3 regions of the Paenisporosarcina sp. P4_B8 genome follow, and region 2 is predicted to be linked to each of the others. Evidence: predicted binding sites of a transcription regulator. Region 2 holds the regulator's gene; each other region holds the start of a gene.
What was found. Region 2 encodes CtsR, which represses protease genes until heat stress. Its sites were predicted from a motif close to ATGGTCAATAAAGGTCAAACA; they were not measured.
Positions count from the first base shown of each region.

Region 1: a site for CtsR is predicted at 3,993-4,013, ahead of clpP (ATP-dependent Clp endopeptidase proteolytic subunit ClpP). Genes of this name have one in related genera too.
Region 3: a site for CtsR is predicted at 2,584-2,604, ahead of AC1DSK_RS14250 (ATP-dependent Clp protease ATP-binding subunit). Genes of this name have one in related genera too.

Region 1 covers NZ_JBFUHX010000004.1:105,410-111,632, reverse strand. Annotated here, with positions in the region: gene AC1DSK_RS05800 (phosphoglycerate kinase) at 1-278, opposite strand, end outside; gene gap (type I glyceraldehyde-3-phosphate dehydrogenase) at 403-1,410, opposite strand; gene AC1DSK_RS05790 (sugar-binding transcriptional regulator) at 1,423-2,460, opposite strand; gene AC1DSK_RS05785 (glutaredoxin family protein) at 2,575-2,808, opposite strand; gene clpP (ATP-dependent Clp endopeptidase proteolytic subunit ClpP) at 3,310-3,906, opposite strand; tRNA gene AC1DSK_RS05775 (tRNA-Arg) at 4,076-4,147, shown strand; gene AC1DSK_RS05770 (N-acetylmuramoyl-L-alanine amidase family protein) at 4,328-5,113, opposite strand; gene AC1DSK_RS05765 (HPr family phosphocarrier protein) at 5,384-5,641, opposite strand; gene whiA (DNA-binding protein WhiA) at 5,716-6,223, opposite strand, start outside.
Region 2 covers NZ_JBFUHX010000010.1:66,788-73,010, reverse strand. Annotated here, with positions in the region: gene clpC (ATP-dependent protease ATP-binding subunit ClpC) at 1-475, opposite strand, end outside; gene AC1DSK_RS10995 (protein arginine kinase) at 465-1,565, opposite strand; gene AC1DSK_RS10990 (UvrB/UvrC motif-containing protein) at 1,555-2,100, opposite strand; gene AC1DSK_RS10985 (CtsR family transcriptional regulator) at 2,113-2,583, opposite strand; gene AC1DSK_RS10980 (YjiH family protein) at 3,074-4,393, opposite strand; gene AC1DSK_RS10975 (agmatinase family protein) at 4,395-5,354, opposite strand; gene hutI (imidazolonepropionase) at 5,355-6,223, opposite strand, start outside.
Region 3 covers NZ_JBFUHX010000016.1:70,373-76,595, reverse strand. Annotated here, with positions in the region: gene AC1DSK_RS14270 (DegV family protein) at 1-139, opposite strand, end outside; gene AC1DSK_RS14265 (Cof-type HAD-IIB family hydrolase) at 165-971, opposite strand; gene AC1DSK_RS14260 (prolyl oligopeptidase family serine peptidase) at 1,109-1,882, shown strand; gene AC1DSK_RS14255 (metal-sulfur cluster assembly factor) at 1,933-2,241, shown strand; gene AC1DSK_RS14250 (ATP-dependent Clp protease ATP-binding subunit) at 2,620-4,734, shown strand; gene AC1DSK_RS14245 (YjzD family protein) at 4,789-4,977, opposite strand; gene AC1DSK_RS14240 (beta-ketoacyl-ACP synthase III) at 5,168-6,103, shown strand; gene fabF (beta-ketoacyl-ACP synthase II) at 6,211-6,223, shown strand, end outside.

The sequences.
Region 1 (6,223 bases), on a different contig from region 2:
TCCAGTTTTTGAACAGGTTTATGTAATAGCTCACTTAAATGTTTACCGACTTCAGTCAAGCGTAACTCTTCAGTGACTTCTCCTTTTGGACGGCCCATATGGCTCGCCAAAATTACTTTCGCACCCTTTTCCATCAATTGTTGAATCGTTGGAAGTGCTGCACGTATGCGTGTATCATCAGTAATTTTGCCATCTTCCATCGGGACGTTGAAATCCACCCGGCAAAATACGCGTTTTCCTGCTAAATCGAGCTGTTGCATTGTCTGTTTTTGTTTCATGAAGAATCTCCTCCTCCAAAAATTAAAAAAATAAGGAACGGAGGGTACCTCCGTTCCTTTTACCCTACTTTATTATAGAGGTTAATGACAATATTCGCTACTATAGCTCAAGAACTTAAACGTCTTATAAACCTTTGCTAGCCATGTGTAATGCAAGGTCGATACAACGAGTAGAGTAGCCTGTTTCGTTATCATACCAAGACAATACTTTTACCATGTTTTTCTCAAGAACCATTGTAGACAATCCATCAACAGTTGATGAAGCAGCGTTACCGTTATAGTCACGAGATACTAATGGTAACTCGTTATATTCTAAGTAACCTTTTAGTTCATTATCAGAAGCAGTTTTAAGTGCAGAGTTTACTTCTTCAGTCGTTACATCTTTTTCAAGCTCAACTACTAAATCAACAAGTGATACATTGGGTGTTGGTACGCGAACAGCCATACCATCTAATTTGCCTTTTAATTCAGGAAGAACTAGTGAAACTGCAGCTGCAGCGCCTGTAGATGTTGGAATCATTGATTCAGCAGCTGCACGTGCGCGACGGTAGTCTTCATGTGGTAAATCTAAAATACGTTGATCATTAGTATAAGAATGAATTGTTGTCATCATCCCACGTTTGATACCAAAGCTTTCATGAAGTACTTTTGCCACTGGTGCCAAACTGTTTGTAGTACATGAAGCATTTGATACAACATTATCCGAATCTGCGTTATAAGACTCATGGTTAACTCCCATAACGAATGTCGGCATACTTCCTTTACCAGGAGAAGAAACGATAACTTTTTTCGCACCCGCTTCGATATGTTTGCCTGCAGTTTTTTCATCACGGAAGATTCCTGTTGATTCGACTACGATATCGATTTCAAGGTCTTTCCAAGGCAATACCGATGGGTCTTTTTCTGCATACACACGTACTTGTTTACCATTGACGATTAAGTATTCACCTTCAGAAGAAATATCAGCATCAAAAACGCCGTGAATTGAATCGTATTTCAGTAAATGAGCTAACATCGCAGCATCAGTTAAGTCGTTAATTGCTACTACTTCCACTCCGTCACGTTGTAATGCCTCGCGGAATACTACTCGCCCAATACGTCCAAATCCGTTAATCGCTAATTTTAAAGTCATTTATAGTTCCTCCTAATTTTCATTACTCATAAGTTGAGTTAATTTCTTCGCTGCACCTTCATCCGTAATCAATACGGTCTGATTGGGTGCATGCTTTAAATATGAAAGCATGGCAGAAGCTTTTGATGCTCCACCAGCTACTGCTAGTAAATGCTTCACTTGATTCAGTTGTTTTAATTGTATTCCAACTGTCCGAATCCGATGGACTGCTTTGCCTTGCTCATTGAAATAGTATCCAAACGCTTCTCCCACAGCCTGTTTCCCTGAAATGATATCCAGTTCCTCAAGGCTTGAGTTGCGTCGTTTTGCCATTTCTTTTGCATCACCGATACCATGAATGACAATGTTCGTGTGATCATATAAGTCCATCATTTCCTTAATGACAGGCTCTTTTATCATGGTCTTATATGCAGCTTCACTTAAATGATCAGGTAAGTATAGTGTTCTGGAAGTACCACTAGCTTGTGCGGCAAATGCAGATGCAATATGATTCGCTTGCAGTTCCACATTTTCCCCGATTCCTCCCCGCGCTGCCACAAACACTAGATTCTTTGGTTTGATGTGCACCGACAAGTGATTTGTAATGGCAGCAATCGTACTTCCACCCGTTACAGCTACAATATCAAGCTCTTTTGATAATTGCTCCAGTTGCTTTGCAGCTTCCTGACCAATCAATGACTTCGCTTGACTTTCTTTTTCGCTATCTCCAGGCACGATGATTACGCGACTTAACTTGAAACTCTTCTCAAGTTGTTTTTCCAGTTCACTTAATCCAGACCATTCGTGAACTAAATTTTTCAAGCTATCTAAAACATCTTTACCTTCATGCGTAATTTCCATTCCATTTGCAAGCACATGTATTAATCCTTGTGCCCGTAAAATGTCAAGCTCTCTTCTTGTCTCCCGTTCGGTTGAATGAACGATTTCACTGAGGGCTCTGCGACCAATTCCAGCAGTTAATTGGATGGTCATCAATAAACGATATCTTTTTTGGAGAAGCGTAGTCATTTCCGGTAACAATTTTTGTTGTGCTCCAAGTAATAGATTCATTGCATTCTCCTTCTGAAAAGTGGTTGGACGTTTTTTGTCCCACTACATTATTTTATGTCCCACCTTAATAATAATATACCCCTTTTCTAAAAAAAGAGCAAATAAAAAAGACGTTTACGATGTAAACGCCTCTAATAACGTAGGATAATCAATCCGTCCTTCCTGAATGACCACTCCGTTGCTTTCGATTACTGGAATGCGGAGTAAGTACTTTTCATGGATGTCATCATTGTCTTCAATATTGATTTCTTCTATATGTAATTCAACATCTTCTTTTACAAGTTGCAGCATCATTCGTGCGTCTTCACACAAAGTACAGTTCGGACGAGAATAAAATTGTACGTTCATTATCCATCTTCCTTTCACGTCTTTAACATCTTGATATCCAAAATTGTACTCTATTTTTCACAATTGCACGTCATAAATTCATAAAAAAACAAGTGGCTACCATGAGCCACTTGTTGCAGACTGTAGACAAACAATAAAAAAGAGAATATAACTGTATACTATTGAGCGTATGCAAGAAAAAATGTTGATTTCGGCGGACGCGTTTCGCGGGCACGGCTTTAGTCTCCTCGACTCTAGAAAAACCGGTGCTCCTGTTTCTGTTTCTGCATCGCTTCTCTAGCTTCGAAACATGGAGGTTCGTTGCATCGCTCTGCTAGCTTCGAAACATGAAAGTGCGTTGCATCGCTTCTCTAGCTTCGTCGCAAACGAATAGTGCAAACTTCATTTGCACTATTCGTTTCCTGCGTGGCCCTGGAAATTCACTCTTTCGTTATAGCATCCTTAAACATGCCAAAAACAAAAAAGCTACAATGACTATAATAGTCACTGTAGCTTTGGTTATTATGCTTTTTTCAATTCACTGCGAGAAATAATGTGATCAACAAGACCATATTCTTTCGCACGCTCAGCTGTCATGAAGTTATCGCGGTCCGTATCTTTTGCGATGACATCAATCGGTTGACCTGTACGTTCTGACAAGATACCGTTTAATTTTTCACGCAAGAATAAAATACGTTTTGCAGCGATTTCAATTTCAGTCGCTTGCCCTTGTGCTCCACCAAGTGGTTGGTGAATCATGACTTCAGCATTCGGTAAAGCATATCGTTTACCTTTTGTTCCAGCCGCAAGCAAGAATGCACCCATTGAAGCTGCCATCCCGATACAAATTGTTTGCACGTCCGGTTTGATGAAGTGCATTGTGTCAAAAATCGCCATACCCGCCGTGATACTTCCACCTGGGCTGTTGATGTAAATAGAAATATCTTTTTCTGGATCTTCAGCTTCTAGGAAAAGTAATTGTGCCACGATGGAGTTTGCAACATTATCATCAATGCCGCTTCCAAGCATAATCACTCGGTCTTTTAATAAACGTGAGTAGATGTCATAAGCGCGCTCTCCGCGGCTTGTTTGTTCAATAACTGTAGGAATTAAATTCATGGAAATGCCCCCTTCAAGCTTTTAATAATTTTCGTACATCCCGAGTATCATCTATTGTACTCGGTTGTTCCTTTATAATATACAAGTTGGTCAAGGAAGGTCAAATATTATGCATAAAAAAGTACAGTTGAATTGTTTGCCTACTATTTGTATAATAGGTAAGTCGCTTGCCCTCGTGGTGCAATGGATAACACGTAAGATTCCGGTTCTTGAGATGGGGGTTCGATTCCCTCCGAGGGCGTCAAAAGGAAACCGTCCCAAACGTTAGAAGACGTATGGGACGGTTTTTTTATTTATATTCATTCATTCAGACAATGGATCACTAACTTCCACAAAGAATGGAAATCTGCGAGTAACAACCGTTTTTGCATCAGTGGCTTTCCATTACAAAAATCTTTCCCCATTCAAAAACGTGAATTTTTTATATTTTATCCAGCAACCGTTTTAACACAATTGCAGTTAATCCAATCGCTTCAGATTCTGTCAAGCTTCCCTCCTCAGCCTTTTTCTCCCAATGATTGGATTCAATTACGCCTTGTTCACGTGCCTTGGTCAACATATTTTTAAATTCATTATTTAATGATAATGAACCTGTATTGAAAAACTTCGTTTCCTCCTTTCCTGAAGAATCTATAACTTTTTTCATTTTCAGCCCGAAACTCTCCGCGATACCTTGAGCGATTGCTACACCGTGTGCTTTCAAATAGTTGTCGTCACGCATTTTTACGATATCCGTGAGACTATCCATAAAACCACCTTCTACTAGTACTGCTGGCATAACTGTCTCCCGCAATTCATGAAAGTTGGCAGATTTCACACCGCGATCCCTTAACCCCATCGCTTTCACTACTTTCGGATGTATGGAATTGGCGAGTTTGAGTGAGGAAGGATTATTGTTTGCCGGCTCCATTACGTAGGTTTCGGTTCCTCCATGATTTCCCCATTGCCCTCCAAGAGCATTATGGTGGCAGCTGATGTACATATCAGCTTTCCAAGCATTTGCCATATCAGTGCGAGTCGCTAAGGGTATATCCGTTTTTCCGCTGGGATCGTCGACCCGCATTTGTAGAACACCTTCATATTTATCCAGATGTGCCATGCCTGAAAGAACCACTTTGCTATTGAATGTCCATTCTTTTTCATCATTTGGCGACCGTTTCCCTGCAGTAGTCAATCCATGTCCTGCAGACCATGCTATTTTAATCACCTCTATTTCCCCCTTTCCTATTAAGATTTTTATCCCATTTTTTAACAACATTCCAAAAAACCATGAATAGTCATCGTTTCTTTTATGCCCCTGTTATTTAATATTAAATAGTATTGTAGCTATAACCCATAGTATTCTCGTAAATCTATTGGGACTGAGTAATTTACTAGATTTATGGAAAAGTAACAATATTTATTAAGTGAAACATTGTGTACTTGATGAATTTTGTCCATAAAAAAACCTTCGACAGATCGTCGAAGGTTTATGATTTTAATCTACTTTTTGAATCATGGCGATTAGTCCTTCAACCGCCTGTTCTTCATCTGATCCTTCAGCACTGATTGTAACTGATGATCCTTTACTGATGGCTAGGCTCATTATGCCCATAATACTTTTTGCATTTACTTTTTTATCTTCTTTTTGCAGATATACATCTGCTTGGTAASGATTTGCTTCTTGCACAAAAAGAGCAGCCTGTCTTGCCTGTAATCCTGATTTCAATTCAACTTGTACTTGATTTTCCGTCATTAGTTCATGCCCCCCTAATCTCTGTCCGTTCATGTATTATTTTTTATGTTAGCTGAAATGAGTCATTCTCACAACTATCTTTTCACTTTATCGAACGCAACTCCACCGCGAAGTCCATCAGCAATTTCATCAAGCTTACGTAATCGGTGATTAATGCCAGATTTACTGATTGTACCTGTTGAAACCATCTCGCCAAGCTCTTTAAGCGTGACATCTGTGTACTCTACACGCAATCTTGCTACTTCCCGCAGTTTCTCAGGTAATTGATCAATTCCCATGACATTATCAATATAACGAATATTTTCCACTTGTCGTATGGATGCGCCAATTGTTTTATTTAGATTGGCCGTTTCACAATTGACGAGACGATTTACGCTATTTCGCATATCGCGGACAATGCGGACATCTTCAAATTTCAATAATGCGTGATGAGCTCCGGTAATACTCAAAAAATCCGATATTTTTTCAGCTTCTTTTAAATAGGTCACAAACCCTTTTTTACGTTCAATTGTTTTAGCATTCAATCCAAAGCCATTCATTAAACTAACAAGTGCATCACTATGGTCTTTATATAGCGAATAA
Region 2 (6,223 bases):
CAGCAGGATTGTTTCCGCTGTTCGCTTGAACATGATCGTTGCTACCCAGTAATTGCAGCACTTGTTGACGTGCTTTATTCAAGCTGACACCTGAATTGTTAAGCACACGAGCAGCTACACCTTCACCTTCGCGAATCAATGCCAGCAATAAATGCTCTGTGCCGATGTATGAATGGCCCAGTTTACGCGATTCGTCTACTGATAACTCAATGACTTTCTTCGCACGTGGTGTGTAATGAACGATTGGACCTACGTCACCAGTTCCCATTCCTACCAGTTCTTCAATGCCTTCTTCAATCATTTGCGGGCTGACTTCGATTGCTTCCATTGCTTTGGCAGCAATTCCGCCACCCTCTCGAATTAATCCTAATAATATATGTTCAGTACCAATTGACTCGTGCTTCATACGAATGGCTTCTTCTTGAGCTAATTGGAGTACTTTTTGTGCGCGTTGTGTAAATCGATTAAACATCATGAGGTTCCTCTCCTTCATTGTCTAAATTATTGTCTACTTGCAACCGTTCCCTAAACAACTTTGCCCGAAATACATCGCGTTCTTCGGGTTGCAGGGACGTATCTGCATACTTCTGTAAAAAACCTGGTTGCATGAAAACCATGCATTCATTCAAAATTGAAACATCGACACCTTTAATCAAACCGAGATCGATGCCAAGACGCACGTCTGATAAACAGCGTCCCGCTTCTTCTGTTGTTAAAAGCCGTGCATACGTCAAAACACCAAGTGAACGATACAGACGATCTTCCAATACATTCGGTCTCGTATGTAAGAGAGCCGCTCTTGCTTCACGTTCTTTTTGAATAATTTGTTCAGTGATGCTTTGCAAATCAGTTAAGATATCTTCTTCTGATTTCCCGAGAGTTGTTTGATTTGATACTTGATACACATTGCCGAGGGCTTCGCTACCTTCTCCGTAGATGCCGCGTACGACCATCCCGAGACGTGTAATCGCTGTTACAATGCGATCCATTTGTTTTGTCATCGTGAGTGCTGGTAAATGCATCATCACCGATGCCCGCAGGCCAGTGCCCGTATTCGTCGGACAACTCGTTAAATAGCCAAACTGTTCATCAAATGCATAGGGCAGTTCTTTTTCAAGGACGTCATCTATATGGTTTGCCTGACGCCATGCTTCGTTTAACTGCATTCCCGGGAAAATACATTGTATGCGAATATGATCTTCTTCATTGACCATCACACTGACCGCTTCATCATCTGATAATAAAACGGACCCTGCTATTTCCGAGTGAGCCAATTTCGGACTGATTAAATGCTTTTCAACCAGCACTTGCCGATTGAGCGCAGATAGCTCTTTTATATCTATATACGAAAAGGTCGACTCAAGTTCCGCTTCTGCATCAAGTAAAACTGAGGAAATCGCTTGATCTACTTGCAGCGCTTCATTTTCCGTAAAAGAAAGTGGAAATCGGTAACCTGTTAAATTTCGGGCGAGCCGGATTCTCGTGCTCATCACGATATCTGCATGCTCTCCCTCGCCGGCCATCCAACTTGTAACGGAATTATTCAGAAAACGTTCAATGGACATCGCGGTTTTCACCTCCGCTGTGCAGCTGTTCCTCTAACGAGCGAGCTTCATCCCGAAGTCGTGCCGCCTCTTCAAAATTTTCAATCTCAATCGCCGTGCGCATGGACGTGCGAATTGCTTCAATTTGTTTTTTCAATTGCAGTGTTTGGCCAAATGTACCTGGCGCTTTCCCCACATGTTTCACATTGCCGTTGTGCAATTTTTTGAAGACGTCGGGTAATTGTTCGTGAAAGCTTTCATAACAATGTGCACACCCAAACTTCCCTTGGTTTAAAAACTGTCGGAATGTCCATCCACATGAACTGCATGTCTTAGCTTCTGGTTGAGGTTTTTGTTGAACTTGTTTGCTTTCCGGGACGCCAAACCAATTGGACAATAACTGATGTAGCGAAAGTGGATCCTGCTGAAAATCCAAATGAAACGGATGGAAATTTTTTGCGCAGACCTCACAATAATGTCGTTGCACCTGTTCTCCATTTTGTATTTGCGTCACGGTAACTTTTGCCGGACGATGTTTACAATTCTCACAAATCATCTCGCGCTCGCCTCACTTTAACTGTTCATACTTGAATGTCATAAGCATCGCTTGCAATATGCGTGAACGCAATTCATCTCGATGCGGCAATGGGGTATTGAGAGTTGTACGATCGAGTGCCGCGAGCATCATTTTCGCCTCACGCTTCGTCACTACATTCTCATCGATTAAACGAAAGATAATATCTTCCGTCATCGTTTGAGAAGCTCCACGCTCTAAACTTGCCAGAATGGTTTCAATTAAATCAGCCTTCGTATGAGCGCGTACCCGAACTATTCGAATATACCCCCCGCCCCCTCGCTTACTTTCAACGAGGTAACCGCGGTCAGCGGTGAAGCGCGTATTAATCACATAATTAATTTGTGAAGGCACACATTGAAACTGCTCCGCAATCTCACTGCGTTTTATCTCAACATGCCCTTTTTCATCTAATTCGATAACTTTCTTTAAATACCCTTCAATAATATCTGATATATTCCGCATGCAATCACCTCCTGATCAATTAACTCTGAGTGCGATTCAAGGTTAGTGGCTATATTTTACGTGGGCATTCCAATAGGATGCACCATGCACCTGACTTTGACTAACTTTGACTTTATTATATAAGGGGAGATAGGGAGTGTGCAATTCATATGCTTTCGTTCCGTTTTTTCTAAAATAAAAAGCTATTTTCTTAAGTGAAAATTCTAGCAAGAATATTCAGATATTATTAATCTCTACTCGGATAGTGTGACGATTTCACTGCCTACTTTAAGTTTGTGAAATTTTATCAATCAAACTGAAGTGTTTATCGCTCAATCTAGAGATTTATCGTTCAAATTTGCGAATTTATCAATCAAACGAGCAAGATTATCGCTCAAACACGTCTCACATCCTAGTTAACTTTTAGAGACATGATTTAATGGTCTTTGTTTCCGCTACGCTCCTGTTACACAAAAAAGTGCCATCCTTTTATGCAAGGATGGCACTTCTATTAAAACAGCATGAAAGCAATCGGCGTAACAATGATTAAAGTCAGAATGACACGTTGAACCCAGATAACGATTAATTTCGGTATTGAAATCGGAATTTCTGTTGCCACGATGCAAGGAACAACTGCAGAGAAGAAAATGATGGACGATATAGATACAACCGCAATTACGAATTTTACAATCATCCCCGATTTCACAACCAGCAATGCAGGTAGGAACATTTCAGCTATTCCAAGTGCACTTGCTTTTGCGACTAGCATTGGTTCAGGAAGCTGCAAAATGTAGGTGAACGGATAGAAGATGTAACCGATCCAGTCAAATATCGGCGTGAATTCCGCTAACACTAAACCAAGTAATCCAATTGATAAAATTGATGGTAAAATCGCCATAGCCATTAATAAGCCGTCTCGCAAGTTCTCCCATATGTTCTCAAGTAAACTAGGTGCTTGTTTAACGGTTTCCTGCGCTTCATTCCAAGCGGCTGTCAAGCGACTGCCTTCAGGTTTCACCTCTGGTTGTGGCACACTGCCTTCATAGTAATCGTCTTTAATACGATTCAGCGGCCAGATGCGAGTTGTAATTGCCGTCACGATGAACGTGACGATTAGTGTTACCCAAAAGTACAAATTCCACATATCCATTAAGCCAAGTGTTTTCGCAACGATAACCATGAACGTAGCAGATACAGTCGAGAAGCCCGTTGCAATAATTGCTGCTTCTCGTGCTGTGTATTTTCCTTCTTTATAAACACGATTCGTAATTAGCAAGCCCAATGAATATGAACCAACGAAAGAAGCTACTGCGTCAATTGCAGATCGACCCGGTGTTCGCCAAATTGGTCGCATAATCGGTTGCATTAGAACCCCAATAAATTCAAGTAATCCATAACCTACTAATAATGCTAAAAATACCGCCCCGATAGGGACTAATAAACCTACGGAAATCACTAATTTATCGAACAAGAACGGTCCCATATCAGGAGCAAATAACCACGCCGGACCAAATCCAAAAACAATCATAATCCCAACGACTAAACCTATGATTTTAAAGAATGAAAACACCATGTCGACGGTCGATTTTTTCCAGGTCCCCGAGTAAAACGGATATAATGCGCCAGCTAGAATAAGTGCTAATGAGTAATATGGTAAAACCCCAGTTGCATTTGCTTGAATCCATGACACGATGTGGTCAAGCATGATTGAATTTTTTTCACCAATTGTGACCGGCACGAAAAACATGAACGTACCAATAAAACTGTATACAAAAAACTTCCACATCCCCGTACTTGAACGTATTTTTGAACGTTCTCCCACTTGTTGCATATTAAATCCCCCTTTGTGATAGAACTCTCCCCGTGATAAATTCCAACCATGCATACACTCCTGTTTTAACCGTGGCGCTTGTCGGTACATCTCGTGTTGGATCTAGACATACAAAATCGATATGTCGAACCGCATCCTGTTGGCCAATCCGCACTAAACTTTGGAATAGCTCTTCCGCCGTCATGCCTCCTGGTGTAGAAGCGGGAACACCCGGTGCGACTGCAATGTCCAACACATCCATATCGACAGTTACGTATACGCGGTCCACTCGTTGTGCTAATTCCTTTAATTGTTCTTCGACGCACTGAGCCACCCCTAGCTCACGTGCTTTACGTAAAGTAATCATTCGAATACCGTGTTCCTTCGCATAAGCCACCAATGGTGCTGCGTTGAAGTACCCGTGAAGACCAATATTGACGACATCTTCCCCGTAGACAGTGCCCCCATCAATCAGTTGACGAATGGGCGTGCCATTTGCAGGTCCCAAATCGGCCGGGTCGCGCACATCTAGATGTGTATCTAGTTGTAAAATGCCAATCCGCTCGTCTGGGTAGGCCTTCTTAAGACCTCTTACCGCACATGCAGTTACAGAATGATCTCCACCAATTAAACATGTAGTTGATCGCTCAAATGTGCGGACTAATTCATATGTCGTGTCTTCAATACGTTCATGTGACATTAAAATATCGGTCGTATGCATAACGACATCTCCCGCATCACGAACGATGTAGCTAGATAAATCCAAGTCCTCATCTAAGTTATACGTGGAGAACCCTTTCCACAATTTGCGGAATTCCATTGTATATAAGGAAGCGCCGGAAACACTGATTGAAGAACGGGAAATGGGCGCGCCATAAATCACCATGTCCGGAGACTGTTCAGCAAGCGGTTTTACCCACTGATGAACGAAATCTCCAGAAGTATCGCGCCACGACCATTCAGGCGGTTGTAAATGTTTCATTTAACCCACCACCTGCACGCCTTTTTTCCACACTGAACCAACGTGATTCACGCCGAAAAGATATTGCAGCTCCTGGTAATTGGATACATTCCACATTACGACATCCGCTTGTTTGCCAGCTTCCAATGAACCGACTTTCTCTTGCATGCCAATGGCACACGCAGCGTTCATCGTTGCGGCAACCAATGCTTCTGCCGGAGTTAGACGCATAGAGATGCAGGCCAAATTCATGACCAAAGGCATCGAAGTCGTTGGTGACGAACCAGGATTGCAGTCTGTCGAGATTGCTACGGCTACACCTGCATCAATCATCGCACGGCCTTTTGCTGCTTCTTCACGTAAATACAGAGCTGTCGCTGGCAAAAGACAGGCAATGACGCCTGCTTCAGCCATTAAACTCACACCTTCATCAGATGCTTTCAATAGATGTTCCGCTGAAATTGCACCGACTTTTGCAGCCAGTTCCGCGCCACCGTAAGACTCAATTTCATCAGCATGAATTTTGGGAATCAAGCCGAGTTTTTTGCCTGCTTCTAAAATTCGTTCGGACTGTTCTGGTGTGAATACTCCGACTTCGCAAAAAACATCGTTAAAAATAGCTAATTTTTCTTCCGCCACTTTCGGCAACATGTCATTTACCAAAAGATCGATAAACTCGTCTTCTCGTCCTTTATATTCCTGAGGGACTGCATGTGCGCCCATAAACGTTGGAACCAAGTCAATCGGATGACTTTCATTCAATCGTTTCATCACTCGCAGTTGTTTCAATTCCGTTTCCAAATCTAGTCCGTAGCCACTTTTGCCTTCCACGGTTGTCACACCATGCTCAAGGAACGAGTCCAGGCGGCGCGTTGTTTGTTCTACCAGTT
Region 3 (6,223 bases), on a different contig from region 2:
AAACTTGTGTCGAATCGATTGTCATGACATCCAAGTATTCGGCATCATCAATATGTACACGTAATGGAATCAACGTGACCGGATTTGTTTCATAAAAAGATTTCGGTAAATCGCAAGCACTGTCTGCAAATATTCTCATTTGTATCCCCCTGAATCAACTATTTCTATAATTTTAAACGTTCTTGTAAGAAATCCGCAATCCCATCGTCATTATTTGAAGTTGTTACTTCATTTGCAATGTTTTTTAGTTTCGCAATGGCATTGCCCATAGCAACGCCGGTTCCAGCATACTCAATCATCTCTAAATCATTGTCTTCGTCACCAAATGCAATAATGCGTTCCTTTGGAATATTCAAGTGTTTCGATACATGCGAAATACCTACAGCTTTATTTAGGCCGCTGCGTACAATTTCAATTACATGCCATGGCGCACCCCATCTTCTGTGATCAATCACTTCTGCATGTACATCATGTAGGTGTTGACGGATGGCAGGAACTTCATGTTCTTCTGCATGAATAAGCAAACTGGTAGGGTCGGTCTTTAAATAATTTCGAATATCACCTGTTGTTACTTGTGGTTTTCCGAAGCTGAAAATATCGAGCAGTTTCTCATCATGATAGTGCAAGTACACATCATCCATAACTTCAGCAATAATGTTATGAAATTTATAATCATGAATGGCATCAATTACTTCGTTTACGACTTTCAAATTAATGGGTTCATGAATCGGATTCCATGTATGGTCAGTGGGATGATGGACAAAGGCACCATTAAAATTGACAATGGGCGTTTGCATTTTTAACTGGTGGTAGTAAACTTCACTGGCACGATAAGGTCGTCCAGTCGCGATCATTATTTCATGACCTTTTTCTTTTGCTTTAAATAACGTATGTAAAGTCTTTTCAGAAATGACTTTTTCATCTGTTAATAATGTTCCATCAAGATCCAAAACGATTAAATGAGGTTGCATGTTAAATGACTCCTTTCCTATTAGAGTAAAGTGTATCGTCATGGACATCCATTAGTCAAAAAAATCCAACTTCATTTTTGAAGTTTTTGATTTGTTTTGCTACGATAACAAGTATTAGATACAAAGGAAGTGGAAAAGTGAACGTTGAAAATGAACGGTGGGGACATATTCCACTATTGCATGTATACAAAGAATCCCTACGGGAACAACAGGTACCAGTCGTGATTTTTCTTCATGGCTTCACAAGTGCTAAAGAACACAACTTACATTATGCCTACCAATTGGCCGAGAAAGGCTTTCGAGTGTTACTGCCTGATGCCCATTTGCATGGAGAGAGACAAGAAAATCTTGATGAAATTCAATTGTCACTGCGCTTCTGGGAAATAATTTTAACATCTATTGAAGAAGTAGCTATGTTAAGAGAACAATTAATTGAACGAAACTTAATAATGGACCATACAAAAATAGGACTAGCTGGGACATCAATGGGAGGCATTGAAACATTAGGGTGCCTGAATGTTTATCCGTGGATAGACACGGCTGCCGTGATGATGGGTTCTCCTGGATATGTCCATTTGGCGAAGGCACAAATGGCTCAGTATGAAGCACGTGGCTTTAAATTACCGATTACTGACGTGGAGCGTATGCAGATGTTTGATACGTTAAGAAAATTCGATCTTACATTAAACCCGAGTGCATTGAATGGCCGGCCAGTATTTTTCTGGCATGGGGTTCAAGATAATGTAGTTCCTTATGAACCTACCTTTAACTTTTTCAATGCGTTGAAAAAATCATATGTGCATGATCCTGAACGTTTCCAATTTATGACGGATAAATCGGCGGGTCATGCCGTTTCAAGAAAAGGGATGCTGGAATCAACCAGCTTCATTGCACACTATTTGTCTCAGTAAGCTGCATTTGTTATGATGAATATATACGTTAGTTAGAGAGGGGTATGAACATGGATCAAGATATGCGCGACAGCATGATGGGTGCACTCGAAAATGTTATTGACCCAGAACTTGGTATTGATATTGTAAACCTTGGACTTGTTTATGATGTGGATTTATCAGAAGATGGATTTGCAGTTGTGACTATGACATTAACTTCACTTGGTTGCCCAATGGGCCCAATGATTGTTGATCAAGTAAAAACTGCATTATACGAATTACCGGAAGTTAAAGAAGTCGATGTCAATATTGTGTGGACTCCAGGCTGGTCAAAAGACAATATGTCCCGCTACGCAAAAATGGCACTCGGTGTCAGATAAAATATTCCATTCATCCACTCACAGTTAAGTGAGTGGATTTTTTATGCCATTAATATAGAAAGCTGTGGATATTGAATTGAAAACAAGAGAGTACATTTGCGCCTAGCAAGCCGCAAGAGCGTGAAGTATCAGACCCTCAAGTATATGGTTTATATCCTTTTTGGCTCATGCGGTCAGCGCAAATGTACGATAAACCACTGTAAAGGTTAACATAGCATTTTAATTTCAAATGAATGCTTCCCCAACTAAACAACGAAATTCACCGAACAAACATTATGCACCACAAAAATCCCATGCACATTTCTTTACAATATTCCTCCTAGCATCCTATAATAAAATCAATTAGTCAAAAAAGGTCAAACAAGGAGTGGCGTGAATATGCAACAGCAACAAGAACAGAAAAGACCACTGGAACTGTATGGTCGCAATTTAGTAGAACAGGCTCGTAATGGAAAAATGGATCCCGTTATCGGGCGAGATCAGGAAATCAGACACGTCATTCGAATTCTTTCCAGAAAAACTAAAAACAATCCGGTGCTGATAGGGGAACCGGGTGTTGGTAAAACAGCGATAGTTGAGGGATTGGCACAGCGAATCGTACGGAAGGATGTTCCTGAAGGATTGAAGGAACGTGATATTTATGAACTGGATATGGGTTCATTGATTGCAGGTGCTAAATACCGCGGTGAGTTTGAAGAACGATTAAAAGCGGTGCTAAAAGAAGTTAAAGATAGTGAAGGACGCATTATTCTTTTCATTGATGAGATTCACACTATTGTCGGTGCCGGAAAAACAGAAGGTGCGATGGATGCGGGCAATATGCTTAAACCTATGTTGGCACGTGGAGAATTGCATTGTATCGGTGCAACAACGCTTGATGAGTACCGAATGTATATCGAAAAGGACCCGGCACTGGAGAGACGTTTCCAACAAGTTTTGGTACGTGAGCCTTCTGTTGAAGATACCGTATCGATTTTACGTGGATTAAAAGAACGTTTTGAATTGCACCATGCTGTACGGATACATGACCGGGCGATTGTTGCAGCAGCACAATTGTCTGACCGTTATTTAACGGAACGATTTTTGCCGGATAAAGCAATTGATTTAGTGGATGAAGCATGTGCGATGATCCGAACAGAAATTGATTCCATGCCGCAGGAACTGGATGAAGTGACAAGAAGAATGATGCAATTGGAAATAGAAGAACAAGCATTGATGAAGGAAAAAGATCAGGCAAGTCAACAACGGTTATCTAAAATACGACGGGAACTCGATGAATTGAAAACGTCCACCGAGTCTATGCGTAATCAATGGTCCACAGAGAAAGAATCCCTTCAGCACATTCAAAAGAAACGTGAGCTAATGGATGGTTACCGACGAGATCTGGAACTGGCGGAAAATAGCTATGACTTAAATAAAGCAGCCGAGCTTCGTCATGGCAAAATACCGACGCTCGAAAAAGAAATCGCTGAACTTGAGTCTGCGCTTGAATCAACTTCTGAAAATCGTTTACTTCGCGAAGAAGTGACTTCGGAGGAAATTGCTTCTATCGTTTCTCGTTGGACAGGAATACCTGTGATGAAATTAGTTGAAGGAGAAAGAGATAAGCTTCTTAGATTGAAGGAAACATTACAGGAACGTGTAGTGGGGCAGGATCAGGCAGTCCAATTTGTAACGGAAGCCGTTTGGCGTGCACGTGCGGGTATTAAAGATCCTACAAAACCAATTGGTTCATTTTTATTCCTGGGACCAACCGGTGTGGGAAAAACAGAGCTTGCCAAGGCATTAGCTGCCAATTTATTTGATTCCGAAGATCATTTCATCCGCATTGATATGTCCGAATATATGGAGAAACACAGCGTATCACGTCTTGTAGGAGCTCCTCCAGGATATATCGGCTATGAAGAAGGTGGGCAACTGACAGAAATGGTAAGACGTAATCCATACTCGGTCGTTTTGCTCGATGAAATAGAAAAAGCACATCCTGATGTCGCCAATATCTTACTCCAGCTTTTGGATGATGGAAGGATTACGGATAGTCAGGGGCGCGTCGTCAACTTCGCAAATACTGTAGTGATTCTGACTTCAAATATTGGATCACAATATTTGTTGGAGGATAGCGACCAAGCGGAATCTTTGGTGATGACTGCACTTCGAACACATTTTAAACCAGAATTATTGAACCGAATGGATGAAATTGTTTTGTTCCATTCATTAAAAGGTTCTCACTTCACGTCAATTACGGAGAAGTATTTGGCGCAATTAGCAAATCGGTTGAAAGAGCAGGAAATCACAATTACTTTCACCCAGCCATTGATTGATTGGGTGGTTAGTGAGGGAACGGATGCAGCGTTTGGGGCACGCCCATTGCGTCGCTTTATTCAGCGACACGTTGAAACAGCTGTAGCAAAAGCGGTCCTTGGTGGGAACTTAACTCCCGGAAGCAATGTTGAAGTATCCCTTGAAAATGGCGAAGTTATAATCAATCAATAAAAAACGGTATCTCTGAAGTGGAAGCTTCAGAGATACCGTTTTTGTTTTGTTGAATTAGTGGTGCTCGTGTGTTGCTGGCTCATTAGGAATAATTGCAGAAATCAAGAAGATAAGTGCTGCAAACCCAAGTGAGATGATAGCACCCAAGTTAAAGTTGAATGGCACTGCTGCCACTGAACTTACTACATAGTTCAGCATTGTAACAAGTAGAAATGACCAAATTAATGTAATGACAAATTTCATGTTGTTTCACCTCTGGACAGACTATTTACTTCTACCATCATATCATATGAGCCGAATGTGACAAAGAATCTTTTATAGAACCTCCTCTAAGTTTGGCAAATTCGTGACGATGAGTTGAAATTTCATGCTTAATTCGTTATTATTATTACCAGGTACTAATAGAAGATAATAATTGAAATGAGGGTGTCATATGAGTGTGGGGATTATCGGCTTAGGAAGATATGTGCCAGAACGTGTTGTTACAAACTTTGATTTGGAAAAACAAATGGATACTACCGATGAATGGATTCGTACTCGTACTGGTATAGAAGAGAGAAGATATGCGGACGATGATGTTAATACTTCAGATATGGCTTACGAAGCTGCTAAACAAGCGATAGAAGAGTCAGGGATCGAAGCTCATCAAATTGGCTTGATTTTGGTTGCTACGGTTACGCCTGATATGCCTTTTCCAACTGTTGCGACGATGATTCAGGAGAAACTTGGTGCAAAGAATGCAGCGGCAATGGACATTTCGGCGGCATGTGCAGGTTTTATGTATGGAGTCATTACAGCCAAACAATTTGTTGAGACGGGTGTCTATCCGTATGTTCTAGTTGTGGGCGTTGAAAAACTATCAAAAATTACGAACTTTGAAGACCGCAATACCGCTGTCTTATTTGGAGACGGTGCCGGAGCGGCCATCATTGGTCAGGTTTCGGAAGGCAGAGGTATTCTATCATTTGAACTTGGTGCAGACGGCTCCGGAGGAAAACACTTATTCCAGAACGGTCCCTTCCTTGAAATGAATGGTCGGGAAGTATATAAATTTGCTGTCCGTCAAATGGGGGAATCAGCTGAAAATGTCATTATCAAAGCTGGACTGACAAAAGATGAAGTCGATTTCTTGGTGCCTCATCAAGCGAATATTCGAATTATGGAAGCTTCAAGACAGCGATTAGAATTACCTGTAGAGAAAATGTCCAAAACAATTAATCAATACGGTAATACATCTGCTGCATCTATACCTATCTCATTAAAAGAAGATATTTTAGCGGGTAGAGTGAAAGACGATGATGTAGTAGTTCTTGTTGGATTTGGCGGCGGTTTAACATGGGGGGCCATTTGCTTAAAATGGGGAAGATAGAGTTATTCTGATGGAGTGTCCGTTGGAGACGATTGTCACCCAGTCAAGTAATGCAATGTTAAACAGTTAATATAAAAATCAATTTTCACATGAAGGGAGAAAAAATCATGACAAAACGTC